4 regions of the Nocardia lasii genome follow, and region 1 is predicted to be linked to each of the others. Evidence: riboswitches for the same ligand, from Rfam matches in the RefSeq annotation. Region 1 holds a riboswitch; each other region holds the start of a gene.
What was found. A riboswitch is a leader RNA that binds a small molecule or an ion and turns the genes downstream of it on or off. The one in region 1 is predicted to bind S-adenosylmethionine.

Region 1 (4,507 bases):
CAGCTCGGCGGACTGTCGGATCAGACCCAGGGCATGTTCACCCTGGAGTTCCAGCGCAACGGCGACCTGGTGAGCCTCAACGGGCGCGTGGACCTGGAATCGTTGCCGCCGCAGGGCTCGGATGTGCAGTTCTCCGTGGCGTTCCCGGCGCGCGTGGCCAAGACCAACGGCACCCGCGAGACCACCGACAGCGAGAACACCGTGTCGTGGAAGCTGCCCGCGGGCGAGGTGTCGAACCTGCGCGCCGAGGTGAAATACGCCGACCCCAACACCCGTTCGTTCGCGGGCTGGGCGGGCATCGTCGGCGGCATCACCCTGGCCGTGGCGGCGTTGATCGCGGGTCTGGCGTTCCGCGACCGCAATCCGGCTCCGGCGCACGCGCCGCGCGGCGGTTTCTCCCCCTCGGAGATGTGGCGCGAGATCTCCAGCCGCCGCCTTGGTCGCTGAGATGGGTGTGGCCCGCCGCCTGAGCTGGGCGGGCACCGGCCTGGCCGTGCTCGGGGCCGTCACCGCGGCCTACAACCTGGTCACCGTGCGGGCGCTGTCGCGCGGCGTGACCGGCGTGCTCGAACCGGTGACCGTGTGCGTTCCGGCCCGCGACGAAGCCGACCGCCTGCCCGCGCTGATCGCCGACCTGCGCGCCCAGACCGGCGTGCCCCGGCTGCGCGTGCTGATCCTCGACGACGACTCGACCGACGGCACCTACGAGGCCGCCACGGCCGCCGTCGACGACGACCTCCGTTTCACCGTGCTGCGGACCAGCACCACCCCCGATCCCGGCTGGACCGGCAAGGCCGCCGCGTGTGTGCGCCTGGCCGCGCACGCCGACACCCCCGCGCTGGTCTTCGTCGACGCCGATGTGCGCCTTGCACCCCACGCCATCGCGGCGGCGGTCACCGAATTGCGTAGGCGCGGTGCGGGACTGGTGTCGGTGTGGCCCGTCCAGGACGCCGGTTCGCCCGCCGAGCGCCTCATGCAGCCGCTGCTGGCCTGGTCGTGGGCTTCCACCCTGCCGATCGGCCCCGCCAACCGCAGCCTGCGCCCCTCCACCGCCGTGGCCTGCGGCCAGTTCCTCGCCGTCGACGCGCAGGCGTATCGCGCGGCCGGTGGACACACGGCCGTAGCGGCCAGTGCCACAGAGGATCTCGACCTGGCCCGCGCCCTGCGCCGCGCCGGACACCACACCGCCCTGGTCACCGCGGGCTCGGCCGCCCGCACCCGGATGTACACCGACGCGACCCAACTCGCCGACGGCTACACCCGCTGGCTGTGGTCGGCCTACGGCGGCCGCCTCGACACCGGCGCCGCCCTCGGAACCGTTGTCGCCCTGACGTATTGGGTGCCCCCGCTGGCCGCCCTCTTCGGCCGGGGCAGCACCCGCCGCCTCGGCCTGCTCGGCTACGCGGCCGCCGTCACCAGCCGCCTCACCGCCCGCACCATCGAAACCCACCGCGCCCCCACCACTTCCGACCTCGCCTCGGCACTGGCGCACCCCCTGGCCACCGCCCACTACCTCGCCCTCTGGGCCCGCTCCCACCACCGCCACCGCACCGGCCGACTCCGTTGGAAGCAGCGCCCGCTGGTGGGTACACCGTCCGACCACGACACGAGCCGGACCGCGACCCGCTGACCGAGCATCCGGATCAGGGGACGTCGATGATGCCGACGGTCGGGAAGAAGAAGCAGGAGCGGCCCGCGTTGTCGGCGGTGCCGAAGACGGCGGCCAGGACGGTGCCGTGGCCGGTGTCGACCGGGACCGCGCGGACGCCGCCGACGGGGATGGCGGCCAGGAGGAAGTCGCGGATGGCGGCCTCGGCCATCGGGCGGAGTTGGACGGGGACCTCGGGCGGGACCATCGCGGCGACGATGTCGCCGATCGGACCCATCGAGGCCATGCCGCTGCGGCCGTTGCTGATGTTGAGCCAGGCCACCTGCATGCCCGCGGTATTCGTGGCGGCGGTGTCGGGGGCCATGCCGTAGGGCAGGAAGGTGAACAGGGTCTGCCCGGATTTCACGGCGGTGAGGTCGAGACCGGGCAGCGGCAGGGCGGTGGCGGGCCACGGGCCGGGGACCGCGCCCGCGACGGCGGGGACGATGCCGGGTCCGTCGGCGGAGCAGTTCAGCGCGGCGGTGGGATACAGGAACGGCTGGATGCCGAGGGCTTCGAGGGTCTCGACGACGGTCTGGTAGGCGGTGAGCAGGTCACCGGGCCCGGCGGTGGGCGCGACGGCCGGTGTGTCCCTGGTGACCGCGGGCGGTGCCGGGGCGGCCGCGACGGTGGGCGCGCTCAGCAGCAGCGCGGCGGCGCAGGCCGTCAGGGTGATGGAACGACGTGACACGAACACGGCGGACTCCTCATCGACGCAGAGAAGGCCGACGCTACCGCGCGCCACCCGAATTTCGACGCAGGTGAAGTAACCCTCGATTCGGCGCGTCGCAACCTTTCAGCGACCCCGCCGACCAGCCCCGCGCTCCCCCACGACGCACCGACCCGAATCCGCTCGCCCCCACCCGGCCCGCCGCCCCCGGGACACGACTCGACCCACTCTCGTCAGCGTCCCCCTCGCCCGCCCGCGAGTCGCTGACCGCACCGAATCGGGGCAATTGTGCTCCGCCGATCCCCCGCGTCCAACCTCTGGGCTCACGCTGATTTCTACCGTTGCGTGCGGTAGCGCCTATGCCACATGCTGATTCAGCTCGGGCCGCAACCGTCGAGCACAACCATCCAGAGCGACCGAGAGACCTGGCTCGACGACGTCGCAGCAACCCGCCCCGTCCCGGGGTGTGGGTGCTTCCGCCGGGACCGATGGAGGAGATATTCGTGCTGATGTCCTGTCCGGCCTGAGCGCCGCCAGCTCGCGCACCCGCCCTGGCCGGGTGGAGGTCACCGCACCTCGTTCCACTGTTTTCGAAGGACTCCCATGACCGCGTCCGCCGTCACCGGCGCCGACACCGCGCCCGCACCGCCACCGCGCGCGACCGCCGCCGAGAACCTGCCCCGCATCGCCGGTTCCCGGCACCCGTGGCGCTGGGTCGTCGCGGGCATCGCCCTGCTGCTGGTGGCCCAGTTCGCGCACGGCCTGATCACCAATCCGGGGTGGGACTGGGGCACCTTCGCCCAGTACTTCACCGCCAAATCGGTGATGTCGGCGCTGTGGGTGACCATCGAGCTGACCCTGTGGGGTACCGCGCTCGGTTTCGCGCTCGGCACGCTGCTGGCCATCGGGCGGGTCTCCGACAACCCGGTGCTGCGGGTGATCGCCTGGACCTACATCTGGGCGTTCCGGTCGATTCCGCTGATCGTGCAGCTGCTGTTCTGGTTCAACATCGCCTACCTGTATCCCCGCTTGTCCGTGGGTATTCCGTTCGGACCGGCCTTCTTCGACTTCGGCGTCAACGGCGTGATCAGCGGTTTCACCGCCGCGGTGATCGGCCTGGCCCTGCACCAGGCGGCGTATTCGGCCGAACTGATCCGCGCGGGTCTGCTCTCGGTGGACGGCGGCCAACTGGAAGCCGCTGCGGCGCTTGGCATTCCGCGCTGGCGTCAGTTCCGCACGATCGTGTTGCCGCAGGCGATGCGCTCGATCCTGCCCAACGCGGCCAACGAGGTGATCAGCCTGTTCAAGGGCACCTCGATCGTGTCGGTGATGGCGATCGCCGAGCTGTTCTACCAGGTCCAGGTGATCTTCGGTCGCAACGGCCGGGTGGTGCCGCTGCTGATGGTGGCCACGGTCTGGTACATCGTGCTCACCACCGCCCTGTCGATCGCCCAGTACTACATCGAACGCCACTACGCCAAGGGCGCGCAGCGTCAGCTGCCGCCGACACCGTGGCAGCGCGTGCGCACCAAGGTGACCGAGATCGCCGCCGCACCCCGAGGAGCCACCCGATGACCGCAGCGGTGCGTGCCCGCGGAATCCGCAAGTCCTTCCACGGCACCGAGGTGCTGCGCGGGGTCGACCTGGCCGTGCGCGCGGGCGAGGTGGTGGCGCTGATCGGGCCGTCCGGCTCCGGCAAGTCCACCCTGCTACGGGTGCTCAACCATCTGGAGGCCCAGGACGCGGGCACCGTGCACATCGACGGTGAGCTCATCGGCTACCGGCAGCGCGGCGACGTGCTGCGCCCGCTGCCCGATCACGCGGTGCGGACCCAGCGCAGCCGGATCGGTTTCGTGTTCCAGCAGTTCAATCTGTTCCCGCACCTGACCGTGCTCGACAACGTGGTGCTCGCCCCGGTCTCGGCCCAGCGTCGGCCCCGGGCGGAGGTTGTCGCCGAGGCGAAGCAGCTGCTCGCCCGGGTCGGCCTCGCCGATTTCGTCGACGCCTACCCGCGCCGCCTGTCCGGCGGCCAGCAGCAGCGCGTGGCGATCGCGCGGGCGCTGGCCCTGCGCCCGCGACTGATCCTGTTCGACGAGCCCACCTCCGCCCTTGACCCCGAACTCGTCGGCGAGGTGCTCGCGGTGATCCGCGATCTCGCGCACAGCGGCACCGCCCTGGTGATCGTCACC
Region 2 (4,507 bases), on a different contig from region 1:
TCGCGCCCGCGCCCTTGGGCGCCAGCTCCTTGGCCCGCGCGTGCCACGGCGAGGACTCGAGGCCCGCGTAGTGCACCGCGTCGACGCCGGGCTGCTCGGCCACGAACTTCGCCACGGCCTCGGCATTGCTGACGTGGCGTTCCACCCGCAGGCTCAGGGTCTCGATGCCCTGGGCGATGAGGAACGCGTTGAACGGCGAGACGGCCGCGCCGAGGTCGCGCAGCAGCTGCACGCGGGCCTTGAGCGCGAACGCGGGCGCGCCGAGATCGGCGAACACCACCCCGTTGTAGCTGGGGTCGGGCTCGGTGAAACCGGGGAAGCGGGGCTTGCCGTCGGCGTCGCGCACGGTCCAGTCGAAGGTGCCGCCGTCGACGATCACCCCGGCCACGGCCGCACCGTGGCCGCCGAGGTACTTGGTGGCCGAGTGCACGACGATGTCGGCGCCGTGGGCCAGCGGCTGGATCAGGTAGGGGGTGGCGACGGTGTTGTCGACGATGAGCGGGAGGCCGTTCTCGTGCGCGACACCGGCCACGCCGGGGATGTCGAACACCGCGCTGCTCGGGTTGGCGATGGTCTCGCCGAAAAACGCCTTGGTGTTCGGGCGGATGGCGGCCTGCCACTGCGCCAGATCGTCGGGATCCTCGACGAAGGAGACCTCGATGCCGAGCTTGGGCAGCGAGTAGTGGAACAGGTTGTAGGTGCCGCCGTAGAGGTGCGGGCTGGACACGATGTGGTCGCCCGCACTGGCCAGGTTCAGGATCGCGTAGGTCTCGGCGGCCTGGCCCGAGGCCAGCAGCAGCGCCGCGACGCCGCCCTCGAGCGCGGCGACCCGCTGCTCGACCGCGTCCTGGGTGGGGTTCATGATGCGGGTGTAGATGTTGCCCGGCTCGGCGAGACCGAACAGCGCGGCGGCGTGATCGGTGTCGCGGAAGACATAGGACGTCGTCTGGTAGATCGGCAGTGCCCGCGCGTTGGTGCTCGCGTCGGGGGACTGGCCGGCGTGGACCTGCTTGGTCTCGAAGGACCAGTTCTCGGGCAGGACAGAGTCGGACATGTCAGTACTCCAGTTTTGTGCGTCGGGGGTATTTCGTCAGATGGGTCGGATCGACGAACAACAACACATGGGGTCCTCCTGCGGGGCGCGCTTGCTCTCGACTTTCGAGAGCCCGGTCATCACCCGGAGCACCCCACCGCAGCTGGAGGGTTGCCGACCAGCGAGCCGGGGCTTGGCGCTGGTACTCATGACCTTGCCGTCATGTTAACCGGACATTCCCCGCGCGCGGAAACTTCCCCCGGATTTTCTCGCCGAGATCACTCGTCGAGGCCGAATCCGGGTGTGTCGTCCACCGGTGCGCCGCAGGCGTGGCGCAGGCCGTGATAGGCGCGCAGCACCGCGTGCCGGGTCGTTCGCACGGCGGCTTCGGGGGTCGCCTCGGCCAGCGCGGCCTCGGTGTCGGCCATCGAGATGTGGCACATCATCTGCCAGATCCCGGCCACCAGCTTGACCATGAAATCGTCGGGCGTGGTGCCGAGGCGCTCGGCGAGTTGCGCGCACACCGCCACGTTCTTCTTCTCGGCGTATTCCAGCGCGCGCGCGTTCACCGCCTGACTCGCGCGCATGATCCGCTGCATCTGCAGGAACTGGCGTAGGAAGCGCACCCCGTCGGCGCCCGCCTCGGCCTGGATCGTCTCGAGGTAGGCCCCGCACAGGGCCTGCAGGTCGTTGCCCGGCGGCCACCCGCGCAGCGCCTCGGCGACCGAGGTCCCGAAGTCGTCGATCGGGGCGAGCACGATGTCTTCCTTGAGCGCGAAGTACCGGTTCACGGTGCGCGGGGACACGTCGGCGCCCGCGGCGATCTGCTCGACCGTCGTCGCGTCGAAGCCCTGGGATTCGCACAGGTCGAGGCCGACCGTGACGATGGCCGCCCTGGTCTGGAGTTTCTTGCGTTCGCGCAGGCCCAGTGGCGCCGCGGGGGCCGGTTCGGCGGTCCGGTCGGCGCTGATCGGAGGGGTCGAGTCCAGCATGCGGGTCAGTCTACCGGCCCGTCCGATTTGTCTGTCCCAACCAGCCAATTGGCGCAGTCAGACATTTTTCTCTTGACGCCAATTGTCTTGCGGTGCCAGGATGAGTCGACGCTGATCGACGGATGAGGAGTACCGGTGACCGACACCGAGCTGGAAACGAAACATGGTGATTCCCAACAGAGTTCGACTCGCTGGTGGGCGCTGCTCGTGCTCTCGGCGGCGCAGTTGATGGTGGTGCTCGACGCCACCGTGATCACCATCGCCCTGCCCTACGCCCAGCGCGATCTGGGCATCAGCGAGGGCGACAAGCAGTGGGCGATCACCGCCTACACGCTGATCTTCGGCGGGCTGTTGCTGCTCGGCGGCCGCATGGCCGACTACCTGGGCCGGCGCCGGATCTTCCTGATCGGTCTGATCGGTTTCGCGGCCGCCTCCGCACTGGCCGGGCTCGCCCAGACCGGGCCGCAGCTGTTCGTCGGACGCGGCCTGCAGGGCGCGTTCGCGGCGCTGCTCGCCCCCGCGGCCCTGTCGCTGCTGTCGGTGATCTTCACCGACGTGCACGAACGGGCGCGCGCGTTCGCGGTGTTCGCCGGCATCACCGCCGGGGGGATCGCGTTCGGGTTGATCGTGGGCGGGGCGCTCACCGAGTTCGCCTCGTGGCGGTGGACGCTGCTGATGAACACCCCGATCGCGCTGATCGCCGTGCTCGGCGCGGTGGCGGTGATCGTGCGCGACATCCCGGCGCCGCGCACCGGTGGCTACGACCTGCCCGGCGCGGTCACGGTGACCTTCGGCCTGGTCGCGATCGTCTACGGATTCAGTCGCGCCGCCGAACACGGCTGGCTGGCCGCGAGCACCCTCGCACTGCTCGGCGCCGGGTTCGCGCTGCTCGTCGCGTTCGTGATCATCGAAGCGCGGTCATCGAATCCGCTGCTGCCCCTGCGCATTCCGGGCGAGATCAATCGCGGCGGCGCGCTCATCGCGGCGCTGCTGATCCCGATCGCGATGTTCGCGATGTTCCTGTTCCTCAGCTTCTACTACCAGATCACCCTCGGTTACTCGCCGCTGAAGGCGGGCATCGCGTTCCTGCCGTTCCCGATCGGGATCGGGATCGCGGCGGCGATCACCAGCACCCTGATGCCCCGCTTCGGGCCGCGCCCGCTCATGGTGGTCGGCTCGCTGCTCGGCGTGGTCGGGCTGGTCTGGCTGGCGCAACTGGGCTACGGCGACGGATACGCGGCCAGCGTGCTCGGCCCGCAGCTGCTGATCGCGCTCGGCATGGGCCCGCTGTTCGTCGGGATGCAGGCCGTGGCGCTGCACCAGGTCGCCGACGAGGACTCCGGGGTGGCCAGCGCGCTGCTCAACGCCGCCCAGCAGATCGGCGGCGCGGTCGGCACCGCCCTGCTCACCACGCTGTCGGTGCAGGCCGCGAAGAACTACGTCAGCGACAACCCCACCGTCGACCACCTGCTAGAACGCGCCTCGATCCACAGCTACGACGTGGCCTTCTACATCGGCGCGGGTTTCTTCGCGGTCGCCGCGGTGGTCATCGCCGTGATGATCCGGGACAAGCCGGAAAACCTCATCGAGGGCGACGAACACGCCGCGGCGGTGCCGGTCGCGGTGTGAGGACGACCGATGGGCCCCGCGCCGCCGACTCGGCCGCGCGGGGCCCCGCTCGCGTCCTGGGTAGGCTGGAACTCCGGTCCGTGGTGGGTCGCCTCGCGCGCGCATCGCACAGTTCGCCCTCCCCTCGCGGTGAGGAGACCACTAGCAGTACGCTCGTCATGTTTGCACCACACGTCCCGCAACCACCGCGGGGCATATACGGTTTGATGGAATAGCTGGGGTCCGCTCACAAGCGTGTTCGCCTGGCCGTGCAATAAGGGCACCCACCGAGGAGGACACGAAGATCCATGTCCAAGATCAAGGTTGAAGGCACCGTCGTAGAACTCGACGGCGACGAGATGACCCGGATCATCTGGCAGTTCATCAAGGACAAGCTGATCCATCCCTATCTCGACGTGAACCTCGAGTACTACGACCTCGGTATCGAGTACCGCGACAAGACGGACGACCAGGTCACCGTCGACGCGGCCAACGCGATCAAGAAATACGGCGTCGGCGTCAAATGCGCCACCATCACCCCCGACGAAGCGCGGGTGAAAGAGTTCGGCCTCAAGAAGATGTGGCGCTCGCCCAACGGCACCATCCGAAACATCCTGGGTGGCACCATCTTCCGCGCGCCGATCATCATCTCCAACGTGCCCCGCCTGGTGCCCGGCTGGACCAAGCCGATCATCATCGGCCGTCACGCCTTCGGCGACCAGTACCGCGCCACCGACTTCAAGGTCTACGAGGCGGGCACCGTCACGCTGACCTTCACGCCGGAGGACGGCAGCGAGCCGATCGTGCACGAGGTCGTGAAGATGCCCGAGGACGGCGGCGTCGTCATGGGCATGTACAACTTCAAGAAGTCCAT
Region 3 (4,507 bases), on a different contig from region 1:
CGCCGCCAGCACCCCGCCGGCGAGCGCGGCGGCCAGGAACGGCCAGTCGTGGTTCACCGTGAGGATGGCCGAGGCGTAGGCGCCGATCGCGATCGGACCGGCCTGCCCGATCACCAACTGCCCGGCCGAGCCCGCCACCAGCGTCATCGACACCGCGACGATGGCATACGCCAGGATCTGGGTGCCGACCACGATGGCGTAATTGTTGGCCACCAGCGGCACCACGATCGCGGCGAGAGCGAACACGATGACCGCGTGCCACCACCGCACCCGCAACTGCCGCCCGATCCCGAGGAAGGTCCCGGTGAGCGGTTCGGCGCTGATCGCGGGGGCCTTGGCCAGCAGGCCGCCGGGCCGCAGCACCAGGAAGGCCACCAGCACGCCGAAGGTGATCAGGTCGCGGTAGCCGTCGCCGAAGGTGTAGATGCCGAAGGCTTCGATGATGCCGAGCGCGAACCCGCCGATCACCGCGCCCGGGATCGACCCGAGACCACCGATGGTGGCCGCGACGAACCCGGTCAGGCCGGCCAGCGTGCCGCTGTGCGGGGAGATATTGGAGTTGTAGATGCCGACGAAGATGCCCGCCAGTCCGCCGAGGCCCGACGCGATCGCGAAGGCGAGCAACTTGATTCGGGCGACCCCGATGCCCATCTGCGCGGCCGCGTCCGGGTCCTGGGCGGTGGCGCGGATGGCCAGGCCGTAGCGGCTGAACCGCAGGAACCCGGCCAGCCCGACCATCACCACGAGGGTGATCGCGAACATCACCAGATCGGAGGTGCCGAAGCGGACGCCGCCGAGCTGGAAGTTGTTGGTGGGCAACACCTGCGGGAACGGTCGGGTGTCGGGACCGAAGACGATCTGGGTCAGGTTCTCGATGATCAACCCGGCCGCCACCGTCGCCAACAGCGCCGCGATGGCCGGTGCCTTGCGCAGCGGATGCACCGCCAGCAGGTCGATGAGGATGCCGACGATGGCGGTGGCCGCGACCACCAGCACGATGGTCAGCCACAGCGGGAAGCCCTGCTCGGCGATCAGCCACCAGCCGAGAATGGAACCGAGGGCGAACACCGCGCCGTGCGCGAAGTTGATGACGTTGGTGACGCCGAAGATGAGGGTGATGCCCACGGCAAGCAGCGCGTACGCGTTGCCGTGGACCACACCTGCGATGAGCGTGTCGAACATCAGCGGTTGCCGGTCGGCACGAACTTGCCTTCCTTCAGCACCAGCTCGCGCGGGGACACGCCCTTGGGGCGACGCGTCTCCTGATGGAAAGCGAAAGTGCCCAAACCGATTCCGGTGAACTGGGTCTCGGTCTTCAGTCCCTCGAGGATGCCCTCGCGCGTCGCGCCGCCCTTCTTCGCGGCCTGGACGAGCACATTGATCGCGTCGTAGGCGTAGACGTTGAAGTCGCCGGGATCGGTGTTGAACTTCTTACGGAACTTGGTGACGAAGTCCTGGACCTTGGGGTCGGGGTCCGAGGGGCTGAAGATGCCGTTGACGATGTCGCCCTCGGCAGCCGCACCGGCCAGCGAGATGAACTGCGGGGTGTTCTGGCCACCGAAGAACTGACCGGAGAAGCCCACGTCACGCAGCTGCTTGACCACCAGCGCGCCGTCGGGGCCGTAGCCCAGGTGCACGAACGCCTCGGGGTTGGCCTCGCGGCCCTTGATCAGGATCGGCTTCACATCGGTGGAGTCGGGCAGGATCGGCGAGGAGTAGACGATCTCCACGCCCTTCTCCTTGGCGAACTTCTCGAAGAAGGTGAAAGCCTGCTTGCCCCAGTCGGTTTCGAGGTAGACGACCGAGACCTTCTTGGCCTTCTTCGACACCCACTCGGCATTGCGCTCCTGGAACACATCCAGGGTGATCGAGGGGCTCCACGAGTACTCGCCGCCCTTGGTGAAGTCCACCGCGGAGTTGGTGAAGCCGTACTGGACGAGCTTGCCGCGGTTGTAGATCGGCGAGGCCGCGATCGAGGCGGGCGAGGAGAAATCGCCCAGCTCGGCGATGATGGACTTGTCGTCGACGAACTTGGTGGCGATCGGGACGGTCTGCTTGGGGTCGGACTGGGAGTCCTCCCACTTCAGCTCGACCTTGCGCCCGTTGATGCCACCGGCCGCGTTGACCTCCTCCAAGGCCAGATCGAAGCCCTGCTGCCACAGGCGACCGTACTCGGCCGAGGGCCCGGTCTTCGGACCCGAGACACCGAAATACACCGGGCCGTCAGCGGATTCGCCACTGCCGGAATCACTGCACCCGACCACCGCGGCCGCCACGGTGAGCGCGGCCAGCGCGCCCGCCACGATCTTGACACGACGGCGCGAGCCGAGAGAGAACTTGCTCATTGCTGGTTTTTCCTTCTTGGATACAGCGCTTGCGATACCTGATCGATATCGCCTGGTCGTCACCCGGGGCACCCCACCGCAAGCGAGGGTTGCCGATCAGCGAGCCGGGGCTCGAAACTGCTGATACTCGTGACCGTGGGGCGAAATGTAGCAGCGGATTCGGCAGTGCCCCGGGTACCCGATGTGGTTGCGGGGCAGTCGGATACCGGGCTAGCTGCGACAATCCGCGCGTACGTCGTTGGGATCAGCTCGAGACAAAAGAACGCGGTCGCGGCGGGTGCGGTGATCGGCGCAGGATGCGACAAATCATTGTCGTCGACGGCCCCGATCGGTACTTCTAGTCCATGACCACTCTGCTGCACATCAATGCTTCCGCACGTGGCGAACTCAGCCAATCCCGCTCTATCGCAACGACTTTCATCGAAGCGCTCGCGACGAAGGATCACGATCTGACGGTCGACACCCTCGACCTGTTCGAGGCGGGCCTACCCGACTTCGGCACGCACGCCGCCGCCGCCAAACTGGCGGTGTTCACCGGCTCCGAGCAGACCCCCGAACAGGTCGCCGCCTGGGAGCGGGCGCGCGCGGTGTTCGACCGGTTCGCCGCCGCCGACCTCTACGTGCTCAACCTGCCGATCTGGAACCACGGGCTGCCCTACATCCTCAAGCAGTACATCGACATCGTCACCCAGCCCGGCTGGGCGTTCGGTTTCGACCCCGAACTCGGCTACAGCGGCCTGCTCGAGGGCAAGCGCGCGGTCACCGTGTTCACCGCGGGCGTGCACCAGCCGGGCGTGCCGATCGAGTTCGGCAGCGACTACGCCACCCCCTACGTGCACGACTGGCTGCGCTTCGTCGGCGTGAAGGACGTCGCGGAACTGCGGCTCGCGCCGACCGTGCTCACCGAGGACCCGCAGGTCGGGTTCGCCGCGGCGCAGGAGCGAGCGCGTGAGCTCGCCGGCGACTACTGAGACGGCGGAGCGGGGGTGGGCGCCGACGGGGAGAACAGTCGCGACGATCTGTGCCGTAGGGATTCTCGTCGTCGGCCAGCTCTACGTGGTGCTGCCGGTGCTCGGCGATCTGGCCGCGGAGTGGGGCACCTCCCGCGCCGCGGCCACCTGGACAACGACTGCGTTCGGGCTCGCCTACGGCGCCGGGTTCCTGGTCACCGGCCCGCTCTCGGACCGGTGGGGTCGTCGCCCGGTGATCGTCGGGGGCCTGGCGGCGACAACCTTGTCCACCCTTGTGGTGATCGCGGCGCCGAGTCTGAGCGCCGGGCTCGCCGCGCGGGTGGTACAGGGCCTGACGGCTTCCTTCTTCGCGCCCGCCGCGTTCGCCTACCTGGCCGAACGCATCGCACCGCGGCGTCGAGTCCTGGCACTGACGTGTCTGACCAGCTCGTTTCTCGGCGCAGGCGTGATCGCGCAGGTGCTGGCCCAGCTCGTCGACGACGCCTTCGGGTGGCGGGCGGTGTTCGTGGCGGGGGCGGTGGCGTTCGCGATCTCGGCGCTGGTGTCGCTCGTGGTACTCGAACCCGGCGCCGATCGGAATGCCTCGGCGGGCTCGGCCTTCACCGCGTTCGCCGCCTTGCTGCGCGTCCCACGATTGGCCCTGCTCTACGCCAGCTGCCTGGCGATCCTCGGCTCCTTCGTCGGGATCTACACCGGCGTGCAACTCGCACCGCCCGACGGCGTCGGCACCAGTAGCGCGGCCCTGCTCGCCCTGCGCGCCAGCGCCATCCCCGCGATGATCGCCATCCCCCTGCTGGCCACCCGCCTCGCCACGATCAACCCCGAACGACGCCTGATCACCGCCCTCACCGTCGCGGGCGCCACCGCCGCGATCGCCGCCGTACCACTCGGCGGAATCTGGGTCGCCACCTGGCTTTTCGTCTTCGTCGCCGCCATCGCGGTAGCCGCCCCCGCCGCCGTCCAAGCCATCGCCACCCACGCGGGCCCCGCCCGAGGCACCGCCACCGCCCTCTACACCTTCACCCTCTTCCTCGGCGCCAGCGCAGGCCCCCAACTAACCAACCTGGTAGCCCACCACGGCTTCCCCACCGTCTCCCTAACCATCGCCACCCTCGCCCTAACCGGCGCCACCCTGGCTTTCGCCTCCACCAAGACCCCCACCCCCTGACCCACCGGGCCGTCACCGCACAG
Region 4 (4,507 bases), on a different contig from region 1:
GCGAGTGGTCCAGTTCGCGCAGCTCGAGCGGGGTGAACTTGGCCTGGGCGGGACCGCGGCGGCCGAACACGTGGACCTCGAGGGCCTTGTTGCCCTTGAGTCCCTCGTAGACGTTCGGCGGGATCTCGGTCGGCAGCAGTTCGTCGCCGGTCTTGGCCAGCACGCGCGCCACGTCCAGGGCGACGTTGCCGACACCGAGCACCGCGACCTTCTCGGCCTCGAGGGGCCAGCTACGCGGCACGTCCGGGTGGCCGTCGTACCAGGACACGAAGTCGGCGGCACCGTAGGAACCGTCGAGTTCGATGCCGGGGATGCCGAGGGCGCGGTCGGCGTTGGCGCCGGTGGAGAAGATGACCGCGTCGTAGAACTGACGCAGATCGTCGAGGGTGATGTCGGTGCCGTAGTCGATGTTGCCGAGCAGGCGCACCTGGTCCTTGTCGAGGACCTTGTGCAGGGCGGTGATGATGCCCTTGATGCGCGGGTGATCGGGGGCGACGCCGTAGCGGATCAGACCGAAGGGCGCGGGCATGCGCTCGTAGAGGTCGATGCTCACGTCGGCATCGGACTTCATCAACGCGTCGGCGGCGTAGATACCGGCCGGTCCCGCACCCACGATCGCGATGCGAAGCGGGCGAGTCGCTGCACTCTGTTCGGTCATCTTTACGCGCACCCTTTGGTCGAGAACTGATTTGACGGCGTCGACTTAGCTTAGGCTAAGTCGACTCACCGGCTTACTGGCAGCTGCCATCCACCGCAATCCTGGCGATTCTATCTGCGGTGTTGTCGCTACCCGGCGCGCGGTCGGAGCTGCCCGCTCGGGTCTGTCAGGATTACAGCATGAACGAGGAGCAAACAGGTTCGGATGACAAACCCATCGTGGTGGATCAGACCGACAAGCGTTCCATCGTCCCGTTCGTCGCCGCCGCGGCGGTGGCGATCCTGGTGCTCATCGGCATCGTGGCGGGCGGACTGCTCGCCCCCGCTGAGAAAAATGTCACAGAGGCCGACCGACTCGCGGCCGCCGTCACCAACTATATCGACGCCCGCTCCCGCAGCGACCTGCGTCCGCCCACCGGCGTCGCCTGCCCCGGCTTCGACGAGGAGAAATCCGGCCTCGCCGAGCGCCTCGGCGGCCCGAAATCCACCGTCACGATCGACGGCAGGGGCTTCACCGACGCCACCGTCAACGGCGACCGCGCCAAAATCGACGCCACCATCGACGTCAACGGCACCGACACCACCGACACCTGGAAACTGACCAGGGTCGACGGCGCGTGGCTGGTCTGCGATTTCTGAATCGTTTGACACGGTGACCGGTGGCGAGGCAATCTCAGATCGCAAGGTCATGAGTGCCAGCGACAAGCCCCGGCTCGCTGGTCGGCAACCCTCCTCCGCGGTGGGGTGCTCCGGGTGACGACCTGGCCGTGTGTTCCGGAGTTCCGGCACGGCAAGAGCGGGTTCACGCAGGAGGATCGACATGACATACGCCGGCGATATCACCCCTGAGAAGGCGTGGGAGCTGCTCACCGAGCACCCCGGCGCCGTGCTGGTCGACGTGCGCACCGAGGGCGAGTGGGCCGCCATCGGCATCCCCGACACCAGCTCGATCGACCGCCCCGCCCATTTCATCGAATGGGTCGACGGCACCGGCACCCGCAATCCCGCCTTCGACGCGCAGCTCGAGCGGGCCCTGGCGGGCCGCCCCGACGACGCCCCCGTGGTGTTCCTGTGTCGCTCCGGTCAGCGCTCCATCGGCGCCGCGACCGTGGCGACCGCCGCCGGTTTCGCCCCGTCCTACAACGTGCTCGACGGTTTCGAGGGTGGCCCCGACGCGTTCGGTCGGCGTGGCAGCGTGGGCTGGCGCGCGGTCGGCCTGCCGTGGCGTCAGGCATAAGGAGAAAAGCATGATCACCGGTGGTTCGTTCGACAAGCCACTGCCCGAGGGCGTCGGCCCCGCCACGCTCGGCGTGCGCGGCGGGCTGCGCCGTTCCGGCTTCGAGGAGACCTCCGAGGCGCTGTACCTGACCTCGGGTTTCGTCTACGAGAGCGCCGAGGCCGCCGAAGCCTCCTTCACCGGCGAGGTCGAGCACTTCGTCTACTCCCGCTACGGCAATCCCACCGTCGCCATGTTCGAGGAGCGCATCCGCCTGCTCGACGGCGCCGAGGCCGCTTTCGCCACCGCCTCCGGCATGTCCGCGGTGTTCACCGCGCTGGGCGCGCTGCTGCAGGCGGGCGACCGGCTCGTCGCCGCGCGCAGCCTGTTCGGTTCGTGCTTCGTGGTGTGCAACGAGATCCTGCCGCGCTGGGGCATCGAAACCGTCTTCGTCGACGGTGACGACCTCGAGCAGTGGGAGCAGGCCCTGTCCGTGCCCACCAAGGCGGTCTTCTTCGAAACCCCCGCCAACCCCATGCAGACCCTCGTCGACGTCCGCAAGGTCTCCGAGCTGGCTCACGCCGCGGGCGCGAAAGTGGTGCTGGACAACGTCTTCGCCACCCCGCTGCTGCAACGCGGCTTCGAACTCGGCGCCGACGTGGTCGTCTACTCGGGCACCAAGCACATCGACGGCCAGGGCCGCGTGCTCGGCGGCGCCATCCTCGGCGCCCAGGACTACATCGACGGCCCCGTCAAGAACCTGATGCGCCACACCGGCCCCGCCCTGAGCCCCTTCAACGCCTGGACCCTGCTCAAGGGCCTGGAAACCATGCCGTTGCGCGTGCGCCACTCCACCGAGTCGGCCCTGCGGGTCGCCCAGTTCCTGGAGTCCAACAAGTCGGTCAACTGGGTGAAATACCCCTTCCTGGAATCACATCCGCAACACGCCCTCGCCACCGAGCAGATGTCGGGCGGCGGCACCGTCGTCACCTTCGAACTCGCGGGCGACGACGGCAAGAAACGTGCCTTCGAGGTCCTCAACCGCCTGCGCATCATCGACATCTCCAACAACCTCGGCGACGCCAAAACCCTCATCACCCACCCCGCCACCACCACCCACCGAGCCATGGGCCCCGAAGGCCGAGCCTCCATCGGCCTCTCCGACGGCGTAGTCCGCATCTCGGTCGGCCTGGAAGACCTAGAGGACCTCCTCGGCGACCTCGACCACGCCCTGAGCTAGCACCCACCGAAATCAGCCCGTCGAGAAGCCGAACTCGACGGGCTGTTTCGCGTCCGCTGCCCCTCCCAACTGACCGGCGCCACGCCCAGGCTCAGGTTCGTAGACGAGCAGATCTGTTCGCCCACAAGGAATTACACTGCCGATATGACTGCCGGGGGAGTCCAACGACCTGCCACGTTCTACTACCCCTCGGTGGCATATGCCTGGTTGATGCTCGCGGCATTCGTTATGTTCGCGGGGATCGGTTTCTGCATGGTGCTGGCCGGCGACGAAGCGTACGTGACACGCATCGTGGGCGTGGCAGGCCTGCTGTTCTGTGCCTTCGGCACCGTGTTCATCGCGAGCCGGTTGATCTGGCGCAAGCCGGAATTGGTGGTGACCTACGACGGCCTCTACTTCCGACAGTTCGGCTGGATCGGCTGGGACGAGGTTGCCCACGCCGACATCTGGATCACCCGTACTCGGGGCCCGATAGAGCACCGAAACCTCCGCGTCGTCCTGCGTGATCCCACCGCGTTCTTCGCGCGAAGTTCACTGTGGGTGCGGACGATGCACAGGCTCAACCGCGGATTCACGCCCGACTGCGTCGTCCTGTCGAGCGTCCTACTCGGCGCGCCCAGCGAACAGGCCCTAGCGGCAATGCGCCACTACCACCCAACCTTGCCTATTCGGCAGTAGCGGGGGAGGAAGTCGGCTGCGGCAGATCGACCAGTCGACCAGCGGAAGATCAACCATCTGCGGGCGGTTGACCGATCAACAAGCGCGTCCGGACGCACGCGTGACGACGGGCTGAGGGTTGGATGACTCTCTCCGACAGATTGATTCGTACACGCCATACTGACGTTCGCTGAAGTCTTCTCGCACGGAGTGGCAGAAGCCATATGCATGCCGGTTCGTGTTGACGAATCTCGGGGGGGGGGCTTACCCTTCGTCTGTTGCGCACGGGAGGGGACGCATGAATCGCCTGTTCAGGCCCGGATACGTCGCCATCGTCCCAGTGCTGTTCGGGACAGTTACGTTGCTCGGGTGCGGTGCGGCCACCGAGGGCGGCTCAGCCTCGACCACCACGCTTTCCGTCAACGGGATCGAGCTCGCCGAAGAAGTACCATCCGGCTTCGACCCATGTACGGATATCCCCTCCCAGATACTCACAGAGGAGAGACTGGGCTCGAAGAGGCCGGATCTGACCGAAGCGCCGGGTGGAGTGCGCTGGCAGGGCTGCGACTGGGTCTATCTCGGCGGTGGTGGTTACGCGATGAGCGTTCGGATCACGAACCTGACTGTCGCGATGGTCCGAGATCGCAACCTGCCGGACTCGGGCGAACTGACTATCGATGGTCGCGAAGCGATCGTCTGGCGCCAGGAGGCCGGACGAAGCACTAAAGACGTCTGCG

Region 2: it holds a riboswitch for S-adenosylmethionine, as region 1 does, so the genes downstream of both, ACFP3H_RS00885 (bifunctional o-acetylhomoserine/o-acetylserine sulfhydrylase) here and ACFP3H_RS13045 (amino acid ABC transporter permease) in region 1, are expected to answer to the same signal.
Region 3: it holds a riboswitch for S-adenosylmethionine, as region 1 does, so the genes downstream of both, ACFP3H_RS21080 (ABC transporter substrate-binding protein) here and ACFP3H_RS13045 (amino acid ABC transporter permease) in region 1, are expected to answer to the same signal.
Region 4: it holds a riboswitch for S-adenosylmethionine, as region 1 does, so the genes downstream of both, ACFP3H_RS20565 (rhodanese-like domain-containing protein) here and ACFP3H_RS13045 (amino acid ABC transporter permease) in region 1, are expected to answer to the same signal.

The regions. Positions count from the first base shown of each region.
Region 1 is NZ_JBHSQN010000008.1:87,359-91,865, forward strand. Features, by position in the region: gene ACFP3H_RS13030 (DUF3153 domain-containing protein) at 1-447, shown strand, start outside; gene ACFP3H_RS13035 (glycosyltransferase family 2 protein) at 449-1,630, shown strand; gene ACFP3H_RS13040 (hypothetical protein) at 1,644-2,345, opposite strand; SAM riboswitch class I at 2,719-2,813, shown strand; gene ACFP3H_RS13045 (amino acid ABC transporter permease) at 2,922-3,893, shown strand; gene ACFP3H_RS13050 (amino acid ABC transporter ATP-binding protein) at 3,890-4,507, shown strand, end outside.
Region 2 is NZ_JBHSQN010000001.1:169,557-174,063, reverse strand. Features, by position in the region: gene ACFP3H_RS00885 (bifunctional o-acetylhomoserine/o-acetylserine sulfhydrylase) at 1-1,054, opposite strand, end outside; SAM riboswitch class IV at 1,137-1,247, opposite strand; gene ACFP3H_RS00880 (TetR family transcriptional regulator) at 1,312-2,025, opposite strand; gene ACFP3H_RS00875 (MFS transporter) at 2,161-3,654, shown strand; gene ACFP3H_RS00870 (NADP-dependent isocitrate dehydrogenase) at 3,942-4,507, shown strand, end outside.
Region 3 is NZ_JBHSQN010000014.1:109,019-113,525, reverse strand. Features, by position in the region: gene ACFP3H_RS21085 (ABC transporter permease) at 1-1,182, opposite strand, end outside; gene ACFP3H_RS21080 (ABC transporter substrate-binding protein) at 1,182-2,345, opposite strand; SAM riboswitch class IV at 2,366-2,480, opposite strand; gene ACFP3H_RS21075 (FMN-dependent NADH-azoreductase) at 2,690-3,316, shown strand; gene ACFP3H_RS21070 (MFS transporter) at 3,294-4,484, shown strand.
Region 4 is NZ_JBHSQN010000014.1:8,022-12,528, forward strand. Features, by position in the region: gene ACFP3H_RS20555 (FAD-dependent oxidoreductase) at 1-658, opposite strand, end outside; gene ACFP3H_RS20560 (Rv0361 family membrane protein) at 838-1,296, shown strand; SAM riboswitch class IV at 1,342-1,460, shown strand; gene ACFP3H_RS20565 (rhodanese-like domain-containing protein) at 1,478-1,894, shown strand; gene ACFP3H_RS20570 (O-succinylhomoserine sulfhydrylase) at 1,905-3,113, shown strand; gene ACFP3H_RS20575 (STM3941 family protein) at 3,306-3,791, shown strand; gene ACFP3H_RS20580 (DUF3558 domain-containing protein) at 4,069-4,507, shown strand, end outside.